4 regions of the Paenibacillus sp. FSL R7-0297 genome follow, and region 4 is predicted to be linked to each of the others. Evidence: predicted binding sites of a transcription regulator. Region 4 holds the regulator's gene; each other region holds the start of a gene.
What was found. Region 4 encodes Rex, which represses fermentation and respiration genes when NADH is low (regulators of the CRP and FNR family bind a similar motif). Its sites were predicted from a motif close to TTGTGAAATATTTCACAA; they were not measured.

Region 1: the regulator Rex is predicted to act here: its motif matches at 2,180-2,197, upstream of MKZ24_RS24285 (DUF1641 domain-containing protein).
Region 2: the regulator Rex is predicted to act here: its motif matches at 3,654-3,671, upstream of pflB (formate C-acetyltransferase).
Region 3: the regulator Rex is predicted to act here: its motif matches at 4,098-4,115, upstream of MKZ24_RS17560 (polymer-forming cytoskeletal protein).

What each region holds. Positions count from the first base shown of each region.
Region 1 covers NZ_JBBPAQ010000001.1:5,516,442-5,522,340, forward strand. Annotated here, with positions in the region: gene MKZ24_RS24275 (alpha/beta fold hydrolase) at 1-228, opposite strand, end outside; gene MKZ24_RS24280 (NAD(P)/FAD-dependent oxidoreductase) at 444-1,622, opposite strand; gene MKZ24_RS24285 (DUF1641 domain-containing protein) at 1,663-2,100, opposite strand; gene MKZ24_RS24290 (nitroreductase family protein) at 2,426-3,043, shown strand; gene MKZ24_RS24295 (hypothetical protein) at 3,162-3,785, opposite strand; gene MKZ24_RS24300 (hypothetical protein) at 4,945-5,865, opposite strand.
Region 2 covers NZ_JBBPAQ010000001.1:3,594,253-3,600,151, forward strand. Annotated here, with positions in the region: gene MKZ24_RS15630 (ABC transporter substrate-binding protein) at 1-429, shown strand, start outside; gene adhE (bifunctional acetaldehyde-CoA/alcohol dehydrogenase) at 877-3,498, shown strand; gene pflB (formate C-acetyltransferase) at 3,761-5,899, shown strand, end outside.
Region 3 covers NZ_JBBPAQ010000001.1:4,002,931-4,008,829, reverse strand. Annotated here, with positions in the region: gene MKZ24_RS17575 (ABC transporter ATP-binding protein) at 1-378, shown strand, start outside; gene MKZ24_RS17570 (ABC transporter ATP-binding protein) at 368-2,236, shown strand; gene MKZ24_RS17565 (hypothetical protein) at 2,611-3,291, opposite strand; gene MKZ24_RS17560 (polymer-forming cytoskeletal protein) at 3,461-4,018, opposite strand; gene MKZ24_RS17555 (GNAT family N-acetyltransferase) at 4,165-4,746, opposite strand; gene MKZ24_RS17550 (RNA polymerase sigma factor) at 4,911-5,405, shown strand; gene MKZ24_RS17545 (anti sigma factor C-terminal domain-containing protein) at 5,406-5,899, shown strand, end outside.
Region 4 covers NZ_JBBPAQ010000001.1:3,848,155-3,854,053, forward strand. Annotated here, with positions in the region: gene MKZ24_RS16890 (tetratricopeptide repeat protein) at 1-377, shown strand, start outside; gene dinG (ATP-dependent DNA helicase DinG) at 494-3,352, shown strand; gene MKZ24_RS16900 (redox-sensing transcriptional repressor Rex) at 3,583-4,236, shown strand; gene MKZ24_RS16905 (amidohydrolase) at 4,223-5,524, shown strand; gene MKZ24_RS16910 (cell wall elongation regulator TseB-like domain-containing protein) at 5,551-5,899, shown strand, end outside.

The sequences.
Region 1 (5,899 bases), 1.7 Mb from region 4:
TCCCGGCACTCCCGGGCTGGTCCCGGTACCCGCTCTGTCATAAGCGAGCGTTGAGGCATGCTGTGCAATATTCTCCTGGACACCGCTCCAGGAATCGCAACCATCCCCTAATCCGGAAATAAAGATGACAGCAGGTGCACGGTGTGCAGAATATTTATAATACAATCCGCGGCCCTGCCCGTCCGTTTGAACCTCCATCCAATTGCAGATAAATCCGTTCTGAATCATCTTCTCCTCCTAGTGCTGCGCAATAAGTTCATATATAGGATGTATGCCTCATTCAGGATAAAGAAACTTCCAGTAATTTACTATGTAATTTCACACAGCTCTCCTTGCACAGTCTGAATGCATGAAAAATCCCCTTCAACTGCCTGCTGGCGGTTGAAGGGGATGATCTGCCGCATGGAAGCGGCCTGCAATAGGTATAGATGGTTAGGAGAGAATTAATAGGCCAGACTGAATAACCCGTGAATATGGGTTAAATACCGGATATTGCTTGCTTCCTTCATCAGCGTTGCCGGCAGACCCTTCAGCGGTGTGGAATTGCCGCCGACAATCGCTACTCCGTCTCTGCGTCCCAGACTGGCAAGTGTCCCGGAATTCACCGGACTGAAGGTCTCGGAGGCTTTGTCATTCAGGTAAGCGTAAAGGTTATAGCCGATCAGTTCACCCATCTGCCAGGCAATTTGTGCCGTTGGCGGATACGGACGGCCGTCCGGTGCGAACACAACCGCACTGTCACCGGCTACAAATACATTCTGGTGTGAAGTGGATTGCAGGAACTCATTCACGGTTGCGCGGCCGCGGTTCACTTCAAGCCCGGACTCACCGATCAGCGGGTTGCCCTGCACGCCGCCGGTCCAGACGAAGGTATTCGCCACAATCTGGCGGCCGTCCTTCAGATCAATGGTATTGCCTGCTACATTCGTAACGGGAAGACCAGTCAGGAACTGAACTCCGCGTTTCTCGAGGCTGGTTGTAGCGCGCTCAATCAGATGATCCGGCAGGACCGGAAGAATCTTCGGTCCGGCTTCTACGAGCAGCAGCTGGATTTCAGCCGGGTTCGCTCCATATTTCTTAGTCAGCTTGGGCAATACATCGGCAATTTCACCTACAAGCTCAACACCTGTCAAGCCGCCCCCGCCGATCAGGATGGTTGCATCGGCCGCGTTGCCGCTTTTGGCATATTCACGAATCCGGTCTTCAATATGTCCGTGAATCCTCAGTGCATCCGCCGCCGATTTCAGCACCATGCTGTACTGTTCAAGTCCCGGAATGCCGAAATAAGCCGTCGTGCTGCCCAGACCGACAACGAGAGCATCATAAGTCAGCATTACACCATCTGAGAGGACGATCTGCTTGTTCTCTACCGAGAACGAATTAACCTTGGCAATCTTCAGATCGATATCCTTACCGGCGAACAGCTTCGCAAGTGGCATGGCAACCGCCTGTTCCGAAGCACTACCTGCTGCAAGGCGGTGTAGCTCGGTTATGATCTGGTGTGTTGGATACTGATTAACCACTGTAACTCTGGCTTCAGCTTTGCTCATGTATTTGCGCACGGTTAGCGCACTCAATAAGCCGCCATAACCTGCACCTAGAATAACTATGTGTTTTGACATCATATTTCCTCCGTCCTTACGATTAAGATTTGAACAATAATTACTTACCGGATTGGCGTTCGCCGCTGACCTGCAGGTATGCATTCATGAAACGGAGCACGTTCTGTACCTGCGGGTCCTTGATCATTTTCATCATGCCAAACAAGCTGATGGTTTCACTGCTTGCATCCGCGCGGTCTTTCGCTTCAATAACCGTAGCCGCCAGATTCTTGACAGAGCCTACCACAGGACCCGCCATCTCCTTGATTGCGCCTACCGTATCATTTTTCAATACTTCATCCGTTGCAACCGATTGTACGAAATCGACCGATTTGGTTAATACATTCACCAGTTGGGTAATCTGCGGCAGCTGCTCCACCAGAAGGATCAGGGATTCCTGAACTTCCGGTTTCAGAAGCTGATTCAGCAAATCCTCTTGGGGAAGGCCTGCTGCGGGTATTTCTTGTTCCAAAGGGGTTTGGGTAATGGTTTCTGACATATCAAAGTCTCCTTTACAATGGCATTGCTGCTTAAAAGTATTCATCCACTGAAACTATGTGACTATTATAACATTCCGGTTGTAATAAATGTCACAATGTTTTTGGCTTTATAGCCTTATTTTGTGATTAAAATCACTTCTTTTCTCACTTTTTCAAAACTTATCGACTATTTGAACTAAAATTCACAATTTAATGTTGTTTAATCATTGACGTATGCTTGTGGTCGTGATATTTTAAGTAAGTAACTTATTGTAAGTTTATTTATTAATATCAGCTATTGATTATTACTAACCAACATACATATCCCAATGGAGGTCATTATTTATGAGTACTTTTTCAGAATTAGTTCAGTCCCGCAGATCGGCTATGAATTTCGTTGAAGGGGTGAAAATCCCACAGAATGAGCTGGAGGAGATGTTCTCACTGGCCCGGCTGGCTCCATCGGCCTTCAACCTGCAGCACGCCCACTACAAAGTCATTAGCGATGATACTGTGAAGGAAGAAATCCGTAAAGGTGCGTACGGCCAATACAAAATCCACACTGCATCGGCTGTCATCGTCGTGCTGGGTGATAAAAATGCCTACCAGCAGGCTCCAGAAATCTATAGCGGACTTAAAATGCTGGGAGCCATGAGTGAAGACGATTACGACCGTACTATTCAGTCTATTAATGATTCTTACACCGGAAAAGACGCTTTCCAGCGGGATGAAGCGATCCGCAATGCTTCCTTGTCGGCTATGCAGTTCATGCTGATTGCCAAGGACAAGGGATGGGATACCTGCCCGATGATCGGTTTTGATCCGGAGGCGGTGAAAGCTACTCTCGGACTCAGCGATAACTTCGTTCCGGTAATGCTGATTACGATCGGCAAAGACAACAAGCACAAAATTAGACCGCGCGGCTACCGCAAGCCGGTTAATGAGTTTGTAGAATTTATCTGAGCCTACACCTGGTCCAGAGAAGTCCCTGTTTCATAGTTGACAGCAAAAAGGTCTTCCGGCAGCTTAACCGGAAGACCTTTTTGCTGTCACTCTATAAGATAAGGCTTCTGCCTGATGATTATTTGGCATAATGCAATATAGCCGCTGCCGCGCGTTCCCGCCGCTCCGCATCCGGACTGTGCAGGGCAGCCTTCAGAACAGCCAGCGCCTCAGCTATTGTGGCTTCATCCACACGGGCCGGGGAATGAGCAGCTTCTACATCGCCAGCCGAAGAGTCTGCAAGCCACAAATCCATTCTTGCTGCAGGCAGCACTCCTGAATAACGGGTAACTTCCTGATCCGAAGCAAGCAGTGCTTGTACTGCAGAATTCACAGCTGTACGGGGCAGACTCTTCAGCCAGGTTACTCCGCGCCGGTGCGCAGTTCCGCCCTCCACACTCTCCTGCCGGGCATCATAGAAATAATCCCCCAGATCGCCAAGGTATACCCATTCCTCATCCGCAATCAGCACATAATCCCCATCCTGCATCACGTTGATGAAGATGTCTAAACTGCCAAGTGCCTCTTCCAGCTCTTGCCCCTGATAAGCTCCGGATGCAGCAAGTCTGCTGCGGATATCCTCTCTTCCGCTAGTCTCCAGATCTCCAGCAAAGGGATCTCCCGCACATACATAATTATCCTCCAGAAAAGACTTGATTAACCCGCTGCGGGTTCCGTCAAGCCTCACTCCAAACAAACGCATCCTTTTCTTCCTCCTTCAAGTACCCGGATAGCTGAACCGCAACATAACAATCAGTAAATTATACAGCAAACGGCAAGGCTTTTGCCGTCCATTTTATAAGACGGCACTGTTCCAGGGCACCAATTTTGCCCTGCAGGTGAATCAAGCTAGAGATTGTGAAGCTTACCTGCGGACAAATCATGCTGGTGCTAAGAAGCTTAGCAATTGCACTTTTCCTCACCTGAGCTTGTCTGGAGATTGGCTGGAGCATCACGGGCTCATGAACTCATCAGCTTGTGAGGAGGACTGAGATTCCGTTATTTGCGAAGAAATGGCGAATTCGCAGGACATTCGGACTGAGATTCCGTTAATATCCTGAAACGCCTTGTTTTAGCGCTTAAAAGAACAGGATAAAGGATTCTCAGTCCGAATCCTCCGGATCATGAGGCTTTTTGGCGAAATAACGGCCTCTCAGTCCACTTCAGCAAGAAATCCGCTTCGATATACCGGCAATCAGTCCGCGGATTGACACCGCCGATTGCGGTCCAGAGTATTTATCCCTCCTTACAGCGACTGGGTTACGTTGGATCAAGTTTAGAGTGAATAACTATTGTTCTGAATCCTCCTAAAAACTAAGGATAAGGAAGCATAATAGCGCTTACATGATCTTACGGCGAAAAATAACCGCAAATTTAAAGTATTCGCCTTTTTACGGCTGCGGTGAATCCCGGTATAATACAGGTATCAACTCAAGGAACCATACACTGCGGTAAGAACGCATGCGGGGGCAGAATCTCCGGCAGTCCTCTTAAGCAGCTGTACTCCCTGAGCTTGAGACTATATCTTTGATCCTGGCGTTATAGCCTTCAATCCATCCCTACACGAAATGGTATGAGCTTCTTTAAGCTCAAAAGCCCACAATCAATCCTATCGTGGTCAGCGGATGAATTAGAGAAGATTTAACGGGCAGGATAGGCAAATTGACTGCCGCCTCGGACGATTTCTACCCGGCTGAGTACAAAGGATAGGATAAGGAGTCTGAGAAGAACATGGGTATAGTGGTTATAATATAAACCTCTATTGTTGATGAAGCTATCAATAATAGAGGTTTATATGTGTTATAGGGGATTTTTTTAGTTATAGCCGGACAAGCATAAAGCTGACCTTGGCATAGGCTGCTTTAGCGCAGCCCTTCGGCAACTTTAAGCAAAGTCTCTTTGGATACGTCCGGTGATTCTGTGCTTACTTCATGCAGAATGTTCCATTCGCTATTCTCCCCTAGCTCGATCCACTGGATATAAGCATAATAGTTGTTTTGGTTCCCATAAGCTTCTTTATTCACAATATATAAAGCATCTAAAGATCCAACCTTTATCTCCTCAACCGTAGTAGCCCCCGCAAAATTTGCTGTGAGCTGCGCTTCCAGTCCGCTAGGCGTATACTTAACTACAATTGCATCACTTTTTCCTCTTGGACCCTCATATATGAGCTGCGGGCTTACAGTCTTAGCTATTCTATTAGGAGTATTGAAGCTCTTGATCCAGGCATAATCCTCACCGGGCTTGACCCTTTTCGAGAGGACATTGGTGTATTTCTTTACCCAGGATTCGTCTATAATCCCAAGCTGACTGTCAGACCTCGCTTCGGCAAAATAATATCCTTCCGGCAGACTGCTAGGTACAGCCAGCTTTCCTGTAATTGGCTCGATGACCTCCTTCCAGCTCTCTAGATCGGAGAACAGCTGCGGACGGTTTACCTTAAGCAGGTCATATCCCCCTTCGGGCAGTGACACATACAGGAAGGCGGATTCATTCACAGCCAGTTTAGTCTGAATGTCTTCAACAAGCAGCTTCACGTGCTCACCGTGTTCAACGGATTCAGTATAGTCCGAATGAACAATCGCCTCTATTCCAGTAGAACCATATGTAACGGCCCATAACCTATCCGCACCATAAACCACGCCTCCGAACAGCATTATTCCGCAGAGAACAACCGCTATCCTTGCAGTGCCGCGAATGTGTTTTTTGGTTTTCCATTCGTTTTGGGATTTAAAGTACTGATCAAAGCTTGCGGAAATCTGTGTCTCCAGCTGTTCCGGCATTACTGTATTCTGCTTAAAGCTGGCAAACTCCCGT
Region 2 (5,899 bases), 250 kb from region 4:
GGGGACTATCTGGTTATCAATCCGAACGCCAGCAAAGACGAGCAGGAAATGGCCTTCCGCTATATTACTTTCGATTACTTCTCTGACAAAGGTCTTGAAGCTCTTGACGCGATTATCAGCCAGCGCAAAACGGACGGCAAATACTACATCCCGCCGCTCCTTGATTACTATGCTGCCGATTCCGACTTCGGCAAGAAGACCAAAGCTGTCTATGACAAGTACGACATCGTCTATCAATATAGCCCTGAAATCATGGCGCTGCTTGATGGTAAACCTGAAGCGCAATACAATACTCAGGATTACTACGCCACCATGTCTAATGTAATCCAGGAGCTATTCTCGAAAGAGGGTACAGATTCCAAGGCCCAGCTCGACGCTGCAGCCAAAACTGTGCAGGAGAAATTCTTCGATACTATTAAAGTGGAGTAGCAGCGGGTTTCATAAATGAACGGTTCAGGAGTATTGAACTGAGCAATATTACTTAAAGGCAGGGGGCCTTAGTCTCCTGTCTTTTTGCTATATTATTTATATTATAACTAAATGCAGGAATGGAATTTGGGGGTCCAGAGCCGAGTGGAGCATATGACAGAGGAGATCCTGTTCAGAAATTTAGAGCCGATAAGAAGGCCTCCAAGGATGAATGCGGCTAAAACAGATGATCTAGGCAGTACCCCGTTAGCAGAAAAGACAAAATTCGAGCAATTATAACACATAAAATGGTAAAATAACCTGATTATGATCGAATGAAAGCGCTTTGAAAACAAATCAAAAAAACTTTATACTTTGTGAAAGATTTCACTATACAATGCGTAGAGAATATGATAAGATAAATGTGTAGAGAAAAACAACCTAAAAATTGACAGGAGGACGAGGGAGATGGCAGTTAAAAACGAAGTCGCCGCCCAAGTGAAACAAACCACCGCTGAAGAATATATTCAGACTTTGGTGGATAAAGCAAAGAAAGCTCATGCAGAGTTTATGGGGCTGGATCAAGAGCAGACAAACACAATCGTTCATGCAATGGCGTTGGCCGGACTCGACAAGCACATGTACTTGGCTAAGCTGGCTGTTGAAGAAACAGGCCGCGGTGTCTATGAAGACAAAATTACGAAGAATATCTTCTCAACTGAATATATCTGGCACGGAATTAAGTACGACAAGACAGTAGGCGTTATTGAGGATAACGCTTATGACAACTTCCAGAAGATTGCTGAACCAGTCGGAATCATTATGGGTATCACACCGGTAACCAACCCAACATCCACCACGATGTTTAAAGCGTTGATTTCCGCCAAGACACGTAATCCTATTATATTCGGTTTCCATCCGTCAGCGCAAGAGTGTAGTGCGGCAGCAGCCAAAATTCTACATGATGCAGGCGTAAAAGCCGGCGCTCCTGAGAACTTCATCCAATGGATCGAGCTTCCGACCATGGACAAAACAAATGCACTGATGAACAATCCTGACGTTGCACTGATTCTGGCAACCGGCGGATCGGCAATGGTTAAAGCAGCTTACAGCTGCGGCAAACCGGCACTCGGCGTAGGTCCTGGTAACGTACCTGCCTTCATTGAGAAGAGTGCTGACATTGATCAGGCAGTAACTGACCTTATCCTTTCCAAGACTTTTGATAACGGTATGATCTGTGCTTCTGAGCAAGCGGTTATTATTGAAGAAGCGATTTTTGACCAAGTGAAGAAAAAAATGATTGCGAACGGCTGCTACTTTGTAAACAAAGAAGAAGCTGGCAAGCTGACAAGCGGCGCAATGAACGTAGAGAAATGTGCGGTTAACCCTGCTATCGTAGGCCAATCCGCTGTGAAGATCGCTGAAATGTGCGGTATTCAGGTTCCTGCCGGAACGAAGATCCTGGTAGCTGAGCTTGAAGGCGTAGGTACTAAATATCCGCTGTCTGCTGAGAAGCTGAGCCCGGTTCTGGCTTGCTACAAAGTGAAGAATGCTGACCAGGGTATTGAACGCGCAGCTGAAATCGTTGAATTTGGCGGCATGGGCCACAGCTCGGCCATCCACTCCAACAACGAAGAAGTAATCATGAAGTTCTCCAACCGTCTGCAAACCGGACGTATTCTCGTCAACTCGCCATCTACACACGGCGCAATCGGCGATATTTACAACACCAATATCCCTTCACTGACACTGGGCTGCGGATCTTATGGACGCAACTCTGTATCGCAAAACGTGACTGCAATCAATCTGATCAACGTGAAAAGGGTGAACCGTCGTACCGTGAATATGCAATGGTTTAAAGTACCTGACAAGATTTACTTCGAAAAGGGATCCACACAGTATCTGGCCAAAATGCCTGACATCACTCGTGTAGCAATTATCACCGACCCTATGATGGTTAAACTGGGTTATGTAGAAAGAGTTGAGCACTATCTGCGTCAACGCCAGACTCCTGTAGCTATCGAAGTGTTCTCGGAAGTTGAACCGGATCCATCGACAACTACTGTAGAAAAAGGTACTGCCATGATGAACAGATTCCAGCCTGACTGCATCATCGCACTCGGCGGCGGTTCCCCAATGGACGCAGCAAAAGGAATGTGGTTGTTCTACGAACATCCGGATGCAGACTTCAACGGCCTGAAACAGAAGTTCATGGATATCCGCAAACGGGTATACAAATTCCCTAAGCTCGGCAACAAAGCGAAATTCGTTGCAATTCCAACAACTTCCGGTACGGGTTCCGAAGTAACATCGTTCGCAGTAATCACAGACAAGACAACGGGTAATAATACAAAGTATCCGCTGGCCGATTATGAGCTGACTCCAGACGTAGCGATTATCGATCCTGAGTTTGTATATAGCTTGCCTAGAACTGCTGTTGCCGATACAGGTATGGATGTATTGACACATGCAATCGAAGCTTATGTATCTGTAATGGCTAGTGACTATTCAGATGGTCTGGCAATCAAAGCGATTCAACTGGTGTTCCAGTGGCTGGAGAAATCCGCACTGACTGGCGACAAGCTTGCCCGCGAAAAAATGCACAACGCATCTACACTTGCCGGTATGGCCTTTGCAAATGCATTCCTGGGTATCAATCACAGCTTGGCGCACAAATGGGGCGGCCAGTACCACACAGCGCATGGCCGTACTAATGCGATCCTGATGCCGCACGTTATCCGTTACAATGCTAAGAAACCTACGAAGTTCGCTTCGTTCCCTAAATATTCGCACTTTGTAGCTGACGAACGGTATGCTGAAATCGCCCGTATCCTGGGATTGCCAGCACGCACTACTGAAGAAGGCGTAACCAGCCTGATCAATGCAATCCGCGACATGAACAAAAAACTCGGCATCGAAGAATCCTTCTCGGCTCTTGGTTTTGATCCTAAGGACTTCGAATCCCGTGTAGATTACCTGGCTGACCGTGCATTTGAAGACCAATGTACAACTGCCAATCCAAAAATGCCGCTGGTATCTGAGCTTGCTGATGTATACCGCAACGCATTCTACGGAAAATTCGACAACTAATCTAAGATTGCCTGGTAAAGTATAAGGTTAAAGGTTAATATGGAACTGGATGGAAGTGACAAATATCACTGAAAGAGTGATATTTGTCACAGTCCTTTTTCAGAAAATAAACTAAAATGTTTATATAAACAACGATCCCAGTTATGAAGTCGCGATTGTGAATTTTATAACAACCGAGTAGCTATGGGATCACGAGACACGGGATTAACCTTCAAGCCCGCGATCTCTACAAATATACTAAATATAAATGGAGGGATTTAGCATGTCGGTGATTGAAAAAGAAGTACAAGAGGTTAAGTCGAGTTGGAGAAGTTTTACTAAAGGTACATGGGCCAAGAAAGTTGACGTTAATAACTTTATTGCCAAGAACATCAATCCTTATGAAGGAAACGAAGAATTCCTTGTAGGTCCTACCAGCAATACTACTGAATTGTGGAAGATTATCTCCCAACTGAGTAAGGAAGAAAGAGAAAGAGGCGGCGTATGGGATGTTTCCCTCGATACTGTCTCCACCATCACTTCCCATAACCCAGGTTATATTGACAAGGACAAGGAACAAATTGTCGGCGTTCAGACTGACGCCCCTTTCAGACGTTCCATTCAACCGTTCGGCGGTATCAAAATGATGATCGATGCTACTAAGGCTTACGGCTTCGAACTTCCGCAAAATATCGTTGACATGTTCACGAACATCCGCAAAACGCATAACCAAGGCGTTTTTGATGCATATACACCAGATATGAGAGCTGTGCGTAAATCCGGCGTAATCACAGGTCTTCCTGATGCATACGGCCGCGGACGCATTATCGGCGACTATCGCCGTATTGCCCTGTACGGTATCGATTTCCTGATTAAAGACAAGAAGCAACAACTAACCGAGCTTGAAGTGGATTCCATGACTGAAGATGTAATTCGTCTGCGTGAAGAGCTGTCCGAGCAAATGCGCGCTCTGGGCGAATTGAAGCAAATGGCTGCTGCTCATGGTCTTGATATTTCCAAACCTGCTAATAACTTCAAAGAAGCTACTCAATGGGTATACTTCGGTTATCTTGCAGCAGTTAAAGAGCAAAACGGTGCCGCAATGTCCTTGGGACGCGTATCCTCTTTCCTTGATATCTATGTACAACGCGATTTTGAAGAAGGTACTCTTACTGAAGAACAAGCGCAAGAAATCGTTGACCATTTCGTAATGAAGCTGCGTATCGTGAAATTCCTGCGTACGCCTGACTATAACGATCTGTTCTCTGGCGACCCTACTTGGGTAACTGAATCCATCGGTGGTATGGCTGAAGACGGAACAACTCGCGTAACCAAGAACAGCTTCCGCTTCCTGCATACCCTGTACAATCTGGGTCCTGCACCAGAACCAAACCTGACTGTACTGTGGTCTGAAAAGCTGCCTGAAGGCTTCAAAAAATATTGTGCCAAGGTTTCCATTGAAACCAGTGCTATCCAATATGAGAACGATGATGTAATGCGTCCATACTGGGGTGAAGACTACGCGATTGCTTGCTGTGTATCCCCAATGCGTATCGGTAAACAAATGCAGTTCTTCGGCGCCCGCGCCAACCTTGCAAAAGCCTTGCTGTATGCGATCAATGGTGGTGTAGACGAGAAGTCCGGTGCCCAGGTAGGTCCTGAATATCCTGCTATTACTTCCGAATATCTTGATTACAACGAAGTAATGAAACGCTTCAAACCGATGATGGAATGGCTGGCTAAGACTTATGTCAATACCCTGAATATCATCCACTATATGCATGACAAATATTCCTATGAACGTATTGAAATGGCGCTGCATGACCGCGACATTCTGCGTACAATGGCTTGCGGTATTGCTGGCTTGTCCGTTGCTGCTGACTCCCTGAGCGCAATTAAATATGCCAAGGTTAAACCGATCCGCAACGAACAAGGTATTGCAATCGACTTCGAAACAGAAGGCGAATTCCCTTGCTACGGCAACAACGATGATGCTGTTGACAATATCGCAGTTGAACTGGTTGAAACCTTCATGTCGATGATCCGCAAAAACAAAACTTACCGTGATGCTGTGCCGACTCAATCGGTATTGACAATCACTTCGAACGTGGTATATGGCAAGAAGACTGGTACTACTCCTGATGGACGTAAAAAAGGCGAACCATTCGCACCTGGTGCTAACCCAATGCACGGACGCGACAAGAAGGGTGCACTTGCTTCCCTGAACTCTGTTGCTAAACTGCCTTACTCCGATGCACAGGATGGTATCTCCAACACATTCTCGATCGTTCCTAAGGCTCTGGGTAAAGACGAAGAATCCCGTAAGTCCAACCTGGTATTCATGATGGACGGATACTTCCACAACAACGCTCAGCACTTGAACGTTAACGTATTTAACCGTGAGCAGCTGATTGATGCAATG
Region 3 (5,899 bases), 150 kb from region 4:
TATGAGACGGTCATCGGAGAAAGAGGGCTTACGTTGTCGGGAGGTGAACGCCAGCGGCTCTCCATTGCCCGGGCATTCGTCCGCGAGCCGGGACTGCTGCTGCTGGATGAACCTACGGCTGCGCTTGACAGCCATAATGAGGAGATTGTCCAGCAGGCCTTGAAGGCCCTGATGACGAACCGGACAACGGTTGTAGTCGCCCACCGGCTCTCAACTATTAAGTACGCTGATCATATCTACTTCATGGAGGCCGGAGCAATTGTTGAACAAGGGACCCATATGGAGTTAATGGCACTGCAAGGCAAATATCATGCTATGGCCCAGGCGGGCATTCAGACAGAGGCTGCTGCCGGAGGAGGACTGCAAAATGAATACTAAATCATCTTCATCCGGCCGAATCCGGCTCCGGGAAGCCCTCCAGCGGCTGCTTCCTTATGTCAAGCCATACCAGATCGGCTTTCTGGCAGCAATAGTGCTGCTAATGGCCAGGCTTGCCCTGGATGTCGGATTTGCTACGGTTCAGCAGGTTTTCATTGATACAATTAACAGTACCAATATGCAGTCCCTGACACGGATAACCCTAATTTGTTCGCTGGCCTGCTTCCTGATTATTCTCTGTCTTATGCTGCAGCATTATCTCCGCTTCACCGTACACAGCCGGATGGCCTGGGATTTCCGGACGAAGCTGTTTGATGCCAGCCACCGGCTGACTTACCGCCAGCTGGAAGCCATGCATTCCGGAGATTTGACCTCCCGGAATACCAAGGATGCCGGAGCGGCCATGGGGATGATTAGCAGTCTGGTCTACGATCTGGGTTATAATCTTCTGCTCTGCCTGGTTGCATTTCTGTATTTGGCCAGTATGGATGTCTGGCTTGCACTCCTTGCACTTGGAACGGGCCCCGTTGTCTTTCTGTCCGGCCGTTTCTTTGACCGCAGACTGCGCAAGCTGTACACACAAATCTATGCCCAGGAAGCCTTGCTGCGGGGAATCCTGCAGGAGACCCTCCAGGGGATGAAGGTTATCCGTTCATTTTCACTGGAGAATACGCTGCTGGGCAGGTATGCAGCTGAACGCGAGCAGCTGAACCGGCTGCAGAAGCAAAAAACGCTGCTGAACGCGCTGCTCTGGCATTCTTCTGCATTCATTAATAATGTTGTAATGATCAGCTGCGCTATCCTTATTGCCAGGTCAGCGCTGCGGGGTGAGACCTCGGCGGGTGAAGTGCTTGCCTTCATCATCCTGATGGGACGTGTTCAGTGGCCATTCGTCCACATGTCGCAGACTTGGGGCGGGGTACAGGAATCACTCGGGGCGGCTGACCGTGTATTTGAGATTCTTGATGCTCCCCGGGAAGGGGCAGCATCTGGCATTGGACAGGATACTGCCGTATCCGCAGCGGTAGCCGCCGCTGAAGCAACCGCCTTGGCGGAAGCTGCTGCACTAAGCATACAGGGGCTGCACTACAGCTTCGAGGGACCCCAGTCCAGGGAGGGAAGCTGTCTGAGCGGGATCCGTCTTGAGCTGAAGCATGGCGAGACGGTTGCCGTTGTCGGCCCCAGCGGCTCGGGCAAGACGACACTTGTACGGTTGTGCTGCGGACTCTATGAACCGGAGGCCGGCAGTATTACCGTGTGCGGTTATGGTGTACATGATCACCTTGAGGCGGCGCGCCGGAGGATCTCCTATGTACCGCAGAATCCTTACCTGTTCTCCGGCAGCATCCGGGATAATATCGCGTTCAGTGCTGAACATGCCAGCGATGAAGAAATCCGGGAAGCTGCCCGCCTGGCAGGTGCAGATGAATTTATTATGCGGCTGCCTGAAGGATACGACACGCAGATCGGTGAACACGGCTCTACTTTATCAGGCGGTCAACGGCAGCGCCTCGCCATCGCCAGAGCTTTTCTGCGTAATGCGCCGCTCCTGCTGCTGGATGAAGCTACTTCAGCACTCGACAACGAGTCCGAACGGCTGGTTCAGCAATCGCTTGATCTGCTGATGAAAGACCGGACCACCCTCGTGATTGCCCACAGGCTCTCAACGGTAAGGGAGGCTTCGCGGATCATTGTTCTGGATCATGGGAGAATTGTTGAAGAAGGCACACATGATGCGCTCATTGAACAGGATGGGCTCTATGCGGAGCTGTATCATTTACAGTTTAGAACATCACCGGCTGAAGAATTGGAATCCGCATCCTATGCGAAATCCCTTACTTCAGTATTACCGGCATAACATAACATTAGTTATCCTTGGGAATAGATCACAAATACAGACGAAGACCCTGGCAGTCCGTGTCCGCACGGCGCCGGAGTCTTCGTCCTCTTTTCAGGCAACTTATAATAAAGATTCTTAAGTAAGCTCACCTTCATCAATAGGCCAATAGAGAAATGTTGTACGTTTTGCAACTCGGGATCATTGATAACTGGGTATTTGGGCGGAATGTTGTATGAAATACAACAATTATCCCATTTATCGGCTTGATGACGGAGGAATACTGCATTTCGTACAACAATTTGCGATTACGGCTGATATTACAAGGAAATTGTTGTACTTTGTGCAACACTTCCATCATCGAAGGGGGTGAGAGTGCCCCCACACTTTTATTTTCATTTACCAAGCGGAATCGCTCCGCTGTCTCTTGCGTCTGTTATTATTTTGGATGCAATCATTCCCTCCGCTTCATCAAGTCCTTCAATCTCAAACGGGACACCCGCCGTAGCCGGCTGAAAAGCGAACCAAATCGTCCGGTCTGATCCGACTTTAATAAGCTTCGCCTCAGATTTATCCGTCCCTGCCTCCTTCTGCTCGACTGTAATATGCTGAATGGACGGGTTCAGAACTTCTCCGATCACCATGGGAAATGGAGTCGAAATATGCTCCAGTTCAGGAAAACACATATAGTTTAATGCAGAGCTGTCCGGATCTCCGCCCATTCCGTAGCCGCCTCCCCATACCCACTTCCATCCGAGCCAGGTTTTGCGGACATACTCTACTTGAAGATTATTGCTATCTTGCTGGCCCGCCCGGGTAAGAAATACCAGCTCCCCTCTGGCTGCAGGCTCCTGATGAATTACTGTCATCGAGTCGGAGCCGCGGAACAGCCGGACAGCTTCTTCCGGACTTTTGCCAAGTGGAATTTGGAGGGTCTGCTCCATTCCGAGTAAGCGGGACATCCGCTGGTCAGACCATCCGCCAGGTCTTTCATACATATACAAAAGTAAATAGAGTACGGCTACGGAAACTAGAATCACTCCGGCAGCCATCCCCAATCTCCGGCTATTCTTCATGAATAATTGCATCCCCTGTCCCATGTGTTTACGCTTACAATACCTTCCATAATACTATAGAATATTTCCGGACAGAATACAAAAAAGCCCATAGAGCCAGCCCCAGAGGGCCTGTCTACAGGCTGTTTGCAATACAATATACTAATGTAGCTGCTGTATTAGGATTGAATTATTTAACTTCATTTGCTCCGGTTACTTTGCCTTCGATCACAGCAGTAGCCTTCACATCTTCACTTGCATAGTACAGGTTGCCGTCGATGGTAGCATCTTTGTACAGGTTGAATCCGTTAGCTTCTACATATACGTCACCTTTGATTGTACCGCCTTGAACGCGGAAGTTCTCGCTCTGCACAGTTACTTTAGGTGCTGTCAGAGTATAGGTAGCTGTAACCTTGTGGTCTGCATCTTGTGCATACAGGGCAAGCTTACGATAGATTGCTGCACTTGCATCGCCTTTGTCATGGAATTCACCGGCTACAACAACATCCTTGTCCACGGTCAGATCGTTCAGAACCGCTATAATCCAGTTGCCGCTTTCGCTTACAGCAGCAGTGAAGGCATCTGCCTGGTTAACGATCGAAGCCGTGCTTTTTGCATCAGTCTGCTCTGTGGCTGGAGCTGTAGTTGCTGCTGCCCCTGCATCATTAGCTGCATTATTATTCGATCCACAACCCGACAACAATGCTGCGGATACCCCTGCTACTACTAAAACTTTGAATAATTTCATTTTTATTCCCCCTGTTTCTTTTAATTAACTTTATTATATATTAAAATTTTATGATAACAAAGTGATAGTTTTCACGAATTTGTGTCTTTTTTCACAAACAAGCATTTTGATTGTTTCATATCGTGCAAAATGCAGGCATTTCATGCTTATTTGTCTAATTTTGTACGCGAACCTTCAGCGGCTGATCCTTTCAATTCTAAGGCCTCCCACTCCTCTCTAAGCAGTCCCATTCGAATAGAATCATAGAATTGCCCGTCGTAGTACCGGCATTTCCGGAGTCTTGCTTCCATCGTCATGCCTAATTTCACCCCGGTCCTAATCATCCGCACATTCCCGGACCATGTGGTATAGCCTACACGGACCAGCGGATAAGCATTGAACAGATGACCGATCCATAGCCTGAGAGCTTTTGTCCCGTAACCACTGCTCCAATATGCCGGATCATAGATGATAATGCCCATTTCCAGCCATAAGGATGGCTTATGCTCCCAATAGTAACTGACGTCGCCTATAACCTCGCCCTCTACTTCTATTACCCAATTATTTCCGCATCCAACAATCTCCGCTCTGTTCCCATAATACTCTTCCCACGGAATCCGCTTGTGTTCGTAGTAAGGCGCATCCCATTTCTTCCACTCCGGTGCTTCCTCTTTATGTGAGAGCTCCCACAGTCTGAACAGATCCCCTTCAGCTATGGGCCGGATCACCAATTCCTTATCCTGATACATAGATACCCTCCGATGCAGCTAATATTTTACATACTGATATTATATTAACTGAATAGGTGAGGCGGTTGCCGGTAGTGAACATTTATAATTAAGGAATACTGGATGTAACGGCTGCTGTAAACTTTTCACGGAGCTTAGCGTTGTATAGGGGAAGGGGGCAGGACATGGCCAAAGAAACCATTCATCACTTTCTGCAGCAAGCCGGAACTTTGCTATACCGGTACTTGAGAAAACGCGGACTCGCCCGCGAGGATGCTGAAGATATCGTTCAGGACACCTGTTATAAATACTTAATCTATCAGGATGGCATCGGCCCGAAACAAGTCATGGGCTGGATGTTCCGGGTAGCAACTAATCAATTCTATGATCTTAAGAGGAAAGATAAACGCCATCCCACGGTCGATGTTGACGACATTCAGCTTCTTTCTTTGACCCATCTGCCGGAGATTCAGCTGCTGAGGCGGGAAACCGCACAGAATATCCGCGACACACTGTCTCTGCTCTCTGAGCAGCATCAGGAGCTGCTGATTCTCAAATATGAGCTGAACCTGACCTACAAGGAGCTCTCATCCCTGTACGGTATGAATGAGAATACGCTCAAGACTCATGTTACGCGCGCCAAAAACCAATTCATCAAACACTATAGGGAGGGTCAATAAATGGAACAGAATCAAGAACAGGACCAGTTTATTTTCGGAGGGAAGCAGGCTCAGCAGCTCATTCACAAAGCCAGACTCCGCTCCACCCTGAAGACCATTGGCATCATTGTTATCGTAACCCCCATTATTCTCGCCGTTATCTGGTATGGCCTCTACCATTTGAGGCTGTATCAGGGCAGCAAGGTACAATCAGAGATTCTCTGGAAAAATGAGATCAGCGCCCCCAATGTGCACATCAGCAACCAGTCGGTGAAATTAGATAGCTTTGGCGGCGAAACCTACAATCAGACTTACAAATGGCTGGGAAATAAGCCTTATATCTGGCAGCCCATCGAGGAATCCTATAATCTGCTGGGCCGCTCCACCGGCAGGTATGGCGCATTCGGAGCGATTTCTCTGCCGGAACAGCTGAGCACAGCATCCACACACCGTTACAACTCTGCCACAGGGGACCGGGAAATGATCTTTTACCATCCGGAGATCGCTTATGAAAC
Region 4 (5,899 bases):
GTCAGGGGTATTATAAGCTGCTTATGTACCGCAAATGTATTGAGCAGTTCAAGGAAGTCACTGCACGGCATCCGGACAGTCTGGCTGCCCGGCTGTATCTGGCCATGGCTTATCTGCAGGAGGGTGAAGGGGAGACGGCATGGGGGCATCTGAATCATATGCTCGGCCTCATCCGTGAAGCGAAGCTGAAGGCGATGATTTATAATGCGCTTGGCTGCATCAGAGCTTCTCAGGAACGTTTTAATGAAGCTAGTGAGCTGTTCAGTCTTTCTCTGCTGCATGATCCCGCTCTTCCTGAGCCGAACGTTAACCTGGAGGTTTGCCGCAAGCGGGGCGGGAAGCTTCAGTTCGGACAACAGCTGGTCTCGCTTTTATAATTAATATTCATCCATTCAAGCGATGTGGCCCTGCTTCACCAGGGTGTGCATCGCCTTTTTTCGTAACTTCTGTTATGCTGATAAAGAGTCTCAAGTGAAAGGGAATAGAACTTATAATGAAATTTGCCGTGCTTGATTTTGAAACTACGGGAACCCAATCTGTTGGAGAGATCATCCAGGTTGGCCTTGCCATTATAGAGGAAGACAGGTCCATCTCCCGGGTGTATGGTTCCTATGTCAAGCCCGGAGCACCCATTCCTCCTTTTATTACGGGCTTGACCGGAATTACAGACAGTGATGTGCAGGATGCGCCGGAACTTGATGAGATGATGATGGAACTGGTGCCGCTGCTCGATGATGTTGTGCTGGTTGGACATAATGTGGCGTTTGATTTTCATTTCTTGCAGAATGCGCTGGACCGCTGTGGTTATTTGCCGTTTCAGGGCCGGATTCTGGATACGATCGATTTTCTCAAAATATGCTTTCCCTCGCTGACTACCTATCAGCTTGGGTCCGTGAGCAGCCATTTCGGCCTTACGCATGAGCGTCCCCATCAGGCGGACAGTGATGCCCTCGCGACTGCGCTTGTGCTGCTGAAATGTCTGGAGGAGCTGGACAGCCTGCCTCTCCTGACCATCCAGCGGCTTAATGAGCTATTCGCCGATGAAGATAGTGACCTGGCCTGGTATTTCGACGGTCTGCTGCGTGAGCGCGAAATGGAGACCTTCCAGCCGGAAGGGGAGCTGACCTTCTACCGCCAGCTGGCCCTTGCTGTAGGCGACTGGGCAGAGCTGGCTCCTCCCCGGGAGGAAGGATCTGACAACCCTCTGCAGAATATTACCTTCAGGGAGTATATGGAAGAGGTAACCAAGCGCCTGAAGGATACCTTGCCGCAGTATGAGAGCCGTGAAGCCCAGGAACTGATGATCCAGGAGGTCATGACGGCGCTTGATCAGGATAAGCATCTGCTGATTGAAGCAGGAACCGGCACCGGCAAATCGCTGGGCTATCTCCTTCCAGCCATATATCACAGTGTGCGCAGTAATCAGAAGGTCATGGTCAGCACGCATACGATCAATCTTCAGGATCAGCTGCGTGAGCGCGACATCCCTCTTTTGACGAGTGTTGTGCCCTTCCCGTTCAAGGCAGCGATCTTTAAGGGGAGAGGTCACTATCTGTGTCTCCGCAAGTTTGAACATAGAATGAATAAAAGGGACTTCACAAGTCCCAGGGAAGAAGCGCTTACGGCCGCCCAGATGATGGTCTGGCTGACCCAGACGGAGACTGGCGATGATGAAGAGCTGAACTTAAGCGGACGCGGCGGTGATTTCTGGGAGACCGTAGCCAGTGATACCGACTCTTGTCTGGGACGCTCATGCCCATGGTTCCGGAAATGTTATTATCACCGGGCCAAGCATGAAGCCGGTATTTCCGATGTGGTGGTGACCAACCACTCCAAGTTATTCGCAGATGTTAAGGCCGGGCATCAGCTGCTTCCGGCTTACGAGCATCTCGTAATTGATGAGGCTCATCATCTGGAGGACATTGCCGGCAAACATCTCGGAATGCAGATGAAATATTTTACCGTGGCGCATACGCTCACCCGTCTGTACAAGGACAGCCGGAGCGGACAGCTGCCGGCCTTGCGCCAGACCCTGCAATCGTCCGGCAGTGAGCAGGCTTCGGAATGGAGCGGCGTTATCGACCGGATCTATCCGGATCTGCTTACTGTCAAGGAGTCCTGGGATACGCTCAGCGACAAGCTCTTCGGCTTGCTGCCTGAACGCAGCGATGCCGGAGCCGGTGAAGCCGGCCAACTGGTCGTACGCCTGCAGCCGGGCAAGAAGCCCAAAGAGTGGGAGGAGCTGGCCGCTCTGGAGAATACACTCCATCTCAGCTTGAGCGATATCATCCGCAAGGGTGATAAAATGCTCAGTGAGATGCGTGATACGGACAGTCAGTCCTCTTCGGACAGTCTTGTGACGGATATCGGCGGGTTGTTCAAGGACCTGGCCTCCATCCGGGAGCAGATCCGTTTCTTTATGGGACTGAATGACGAGAATATCGTGTACTGGCTGGAGGGGAGCGGCAATTACCGCGGCAAGTCGCTGCAGATGTATGCCGTTCCGGTGGATGTGAGCACTCAGCTCAGGGAACTGTTCTTCGATAAGAAGAAGAGTATCATCCTGACATCGGCTACCTTGTCTGTGGATAAGTCATTCCAGTTCATGATCGATAATCTCGGTCTTGGTGAGGCTGCAGAGCAGGGACGTCTACAGACAGCTCTGCTTCCGTCACCGTTCAAATACCGTGAGCAGGCACTGCTTGTCATTCCACGTGACTTCCCTAGTGTCAAGGGAAGCATTGGGGATGCCCGCTTTGTGGACACACTGGTTCATTCTCTGGCAGAAACTGCTGTGGCTACCCGCGGGCGGATGCTGGTGCTGTTCACCTCCTACAAGATGCTGCGCCAGGTCTATGATCCGCTCAAAGAAGCCCTGACTTCGCAGGATATCGCTGTGCTTGGACAAGGCGTAGAAGGCGGTAGCCGGAGCAAGCTGATCCGTCGGTTCCAGGACAGCTCGGCGTCAGTCTTACTGGGGACGAGCAGCTTCTGGGAAGGTGTAGACATTCCCGGGGATGCTTTGACCTGTCTGGCTATTGTCAGACTGCCGTTCCAGCCGCCCAATCATCCGCTGGCTGAAGCGAAGTCTGAGCTGCTTCAGGCACAGAAGAAGAATCCGTTCATGAAGCTGTCCGTCCCGCAGGCCGTAATCCGCTTCAAGCAAGGCTTCGGGCGGTTGGTACGCACCGCGCAGGACCGCGGAATCGTTATTGTATATGATACCAGGGTAATCGAATCTTATTATGGGAAGTATTTCCTGTATTCGCTGCCCGGACCCAAGATGGAGCATATGCTGACGGATCAGATCGTTCCGCGGATTGCAGAATGGCTTGAAGATGGCGGGGTTTAATAATCCGTCGGCGGCTGATATTATGTATAAGTAATTATTGTTCTGAAGTCCCGCGCTCCACGGCTCCTGCCTAAACGGGCAGGCCTGGAGCACGGTTCCTATAATCGGCTTAACAGCAGTGAAGCTTGATCAAGCAGCATATGCTTTCAAAACAAGCGTATGCTTACGAAGCAAGTTTTGCGAAGTCATTCAAGAAGTATATGCTATCAAAACTTTTAGGAGGAGAAAACATGAAATCGGATAAAATATCGGAGGCCGTCGTTCGCAGACTCCCAGTGTACCTGCGTTTCCTGAACGATCTCCAAAAACGTGAAATCTCAACAGTTTCTTCTCAGGAGCTGGGACAGAAGCTTGATCTCAACCCCGCCCAGATCCGCAAGGACCTGGCTTATTTTGGTGATTTTGGCAGAAAGGGCATTGGTTATGATGTCTCTTATCTGATTGAGAAGATCCGGCATATTCTGAAGCTGGACCAGCAGATTAATGTAGCTCTGGTAGGTGCAGGTAATCTCGGCCACGCCTTGTCGAATTACAATGCCTACTTGAAGGATACGATGAAGATTACAGCTGTATTTGATGCTTATGAGCCTAAGGTAGGCCAGCAGATCAACTCGTTGACTGTCCAGCCGATGAGTGAGCTGGGGGATACCATCCGTGCACAGGGCATCCGCATTGGGATTATTACCGTTCCGGACAGTGAAGCACAGAACGTTGCTGACATTCTGGTGGATTCGGGTATTGAGGCGATCCTGAATTTTGCTCCTGTAATTCTTAAGACTCCATCCAATATCCGGATTCATGCCGCCGATTTCACTACGGATTTGCAGAGTCTGGCTTATTATTTGCATGACGGAAAGGACGAAGCTGAAGATGAGCAGCAATAAAACCATTATTAAAGACGGCCGTTTTCTGGTTCCTGGCAGCGATAAGCCGGTGCTGAGCGGTTATATGACCATCGAAAATGATCTGATTACTTACATAGGTGAAGCGAAGCCTGTAATTGAAGAGGATGCCGAGGTTATTGACGGTAGCCGGCTGCTGTTCATGCCGGGTCTCGTCAACACCCACGGCCATGCGGCGATGTCGCTGCTGCGCGGCTACGGCGATGATATGGTGCTGCAGGCTTGGCTGCAGGAAAAAATGTGGCCGATGGAAGAGAAATTCACCGGTGAAGATGTATACTGGGGCACCTCACTATCCGTTCTTGAGATGCTGAAGGGCGGCACTACGACCTTCCTCGATATGTATGATCATATGGACCGGGTTGCTGAGGTTACGGAGCAGTCAGGCATCCGTGCAGTACTTATGCGCGGTGTTATTGGCCTGTGTCCGGAAGAGGTGCAGAACCACAAGCTGGCGGAGGCGATTGCTTTTGCCCGGAACTGGCATGGCAAGGCTGACGGCAGAATTACTGCAATGCTCTCGCCCCATGCGCCTTACACCTGTCCTCCGCAGTTTTTCATGAAGTTTGTTCAGGCGGCACATGATCTTGATCTGCCGATGCACACGCATATGTCCGAAACGCGCCATGAAGTGGAGCAGAATGTGGCCGATTACGGCCTGCGACCGGTCGCGCATCTGGAGAAGCTGGGAATGTTCACCCGGCCGTCCCTGATCGCCCACGGTGTTCATCTGAACGATGAAGAGATTGAGATTCTGGCCCGCCATAATGTTGGCGTATCTCATAATCCCGGCAGCAACCTTAAGCTGGCCAGCGGAGTAGCCCGTGTTCCTGAGCTGCTTAGAGCAGGAGTTAAGGTCTCCCTGGGTACGGACGGCGCGGCAAGCAACAACAATCTGGATATGTTTGAGGAAATGCGGCTGGCCGCGCTGATTCATAAAGGCGTAAGCGGTGATCCAACGGCAGTACCTGCTCCTGAGGCGCTGCTCATGGCGACAGAATATGGTGCACATTCGATTTTCCTGAACCAGGTAGGCCGGCTTGCAGCAGGGATGAAGGCTGACTTCATTGCGATTGATATTGATCAGCCGCATTTGCTGCCGCATACCGACCTCTTGTCCCATGCCGTGTATTCGGCTAGTGCCAAGGATGTGGAACATGTCTGGGTCAACGGTAAACAGATTGTGAAGCACGGACAATGTCTGACACTAGATGAAGAGGCTATCCGCCGCAAAGCGCAGGAAACGTTCGAAGGACTGCTGAAACGGTAATTTAGGTTATTTGGAAAGGAAGCTGCATGTTGAAGAAGAGGAGAAAATGGCTTCCGCTGGGGATTTCCCTGGTTCTGCTCCTTCTGTTCGGACTAAGCCAGTTTTATGCCTACATTATGAAGGATCAGTGGAACGAGCGGAGTGAAGCCAAAGAGATTGCCAGAGCACGGGCTGGCTTAACTGAGGTATCCAAAGCACAGAAATCCGTCTGGGATGAAAATGCGATTTACTGGGTGCTTACCGGAAAAAATGATGCTGGAACCGAGCTGATGGTTTGGGTCCGCTTTACCAAGGAAGGCCAGCCAGCCGGAGGCGAAAATGATTTATATGCGGAGGAGCTCAGCAAAGGGACTTCGGAGGCGCAGATCCGTGATA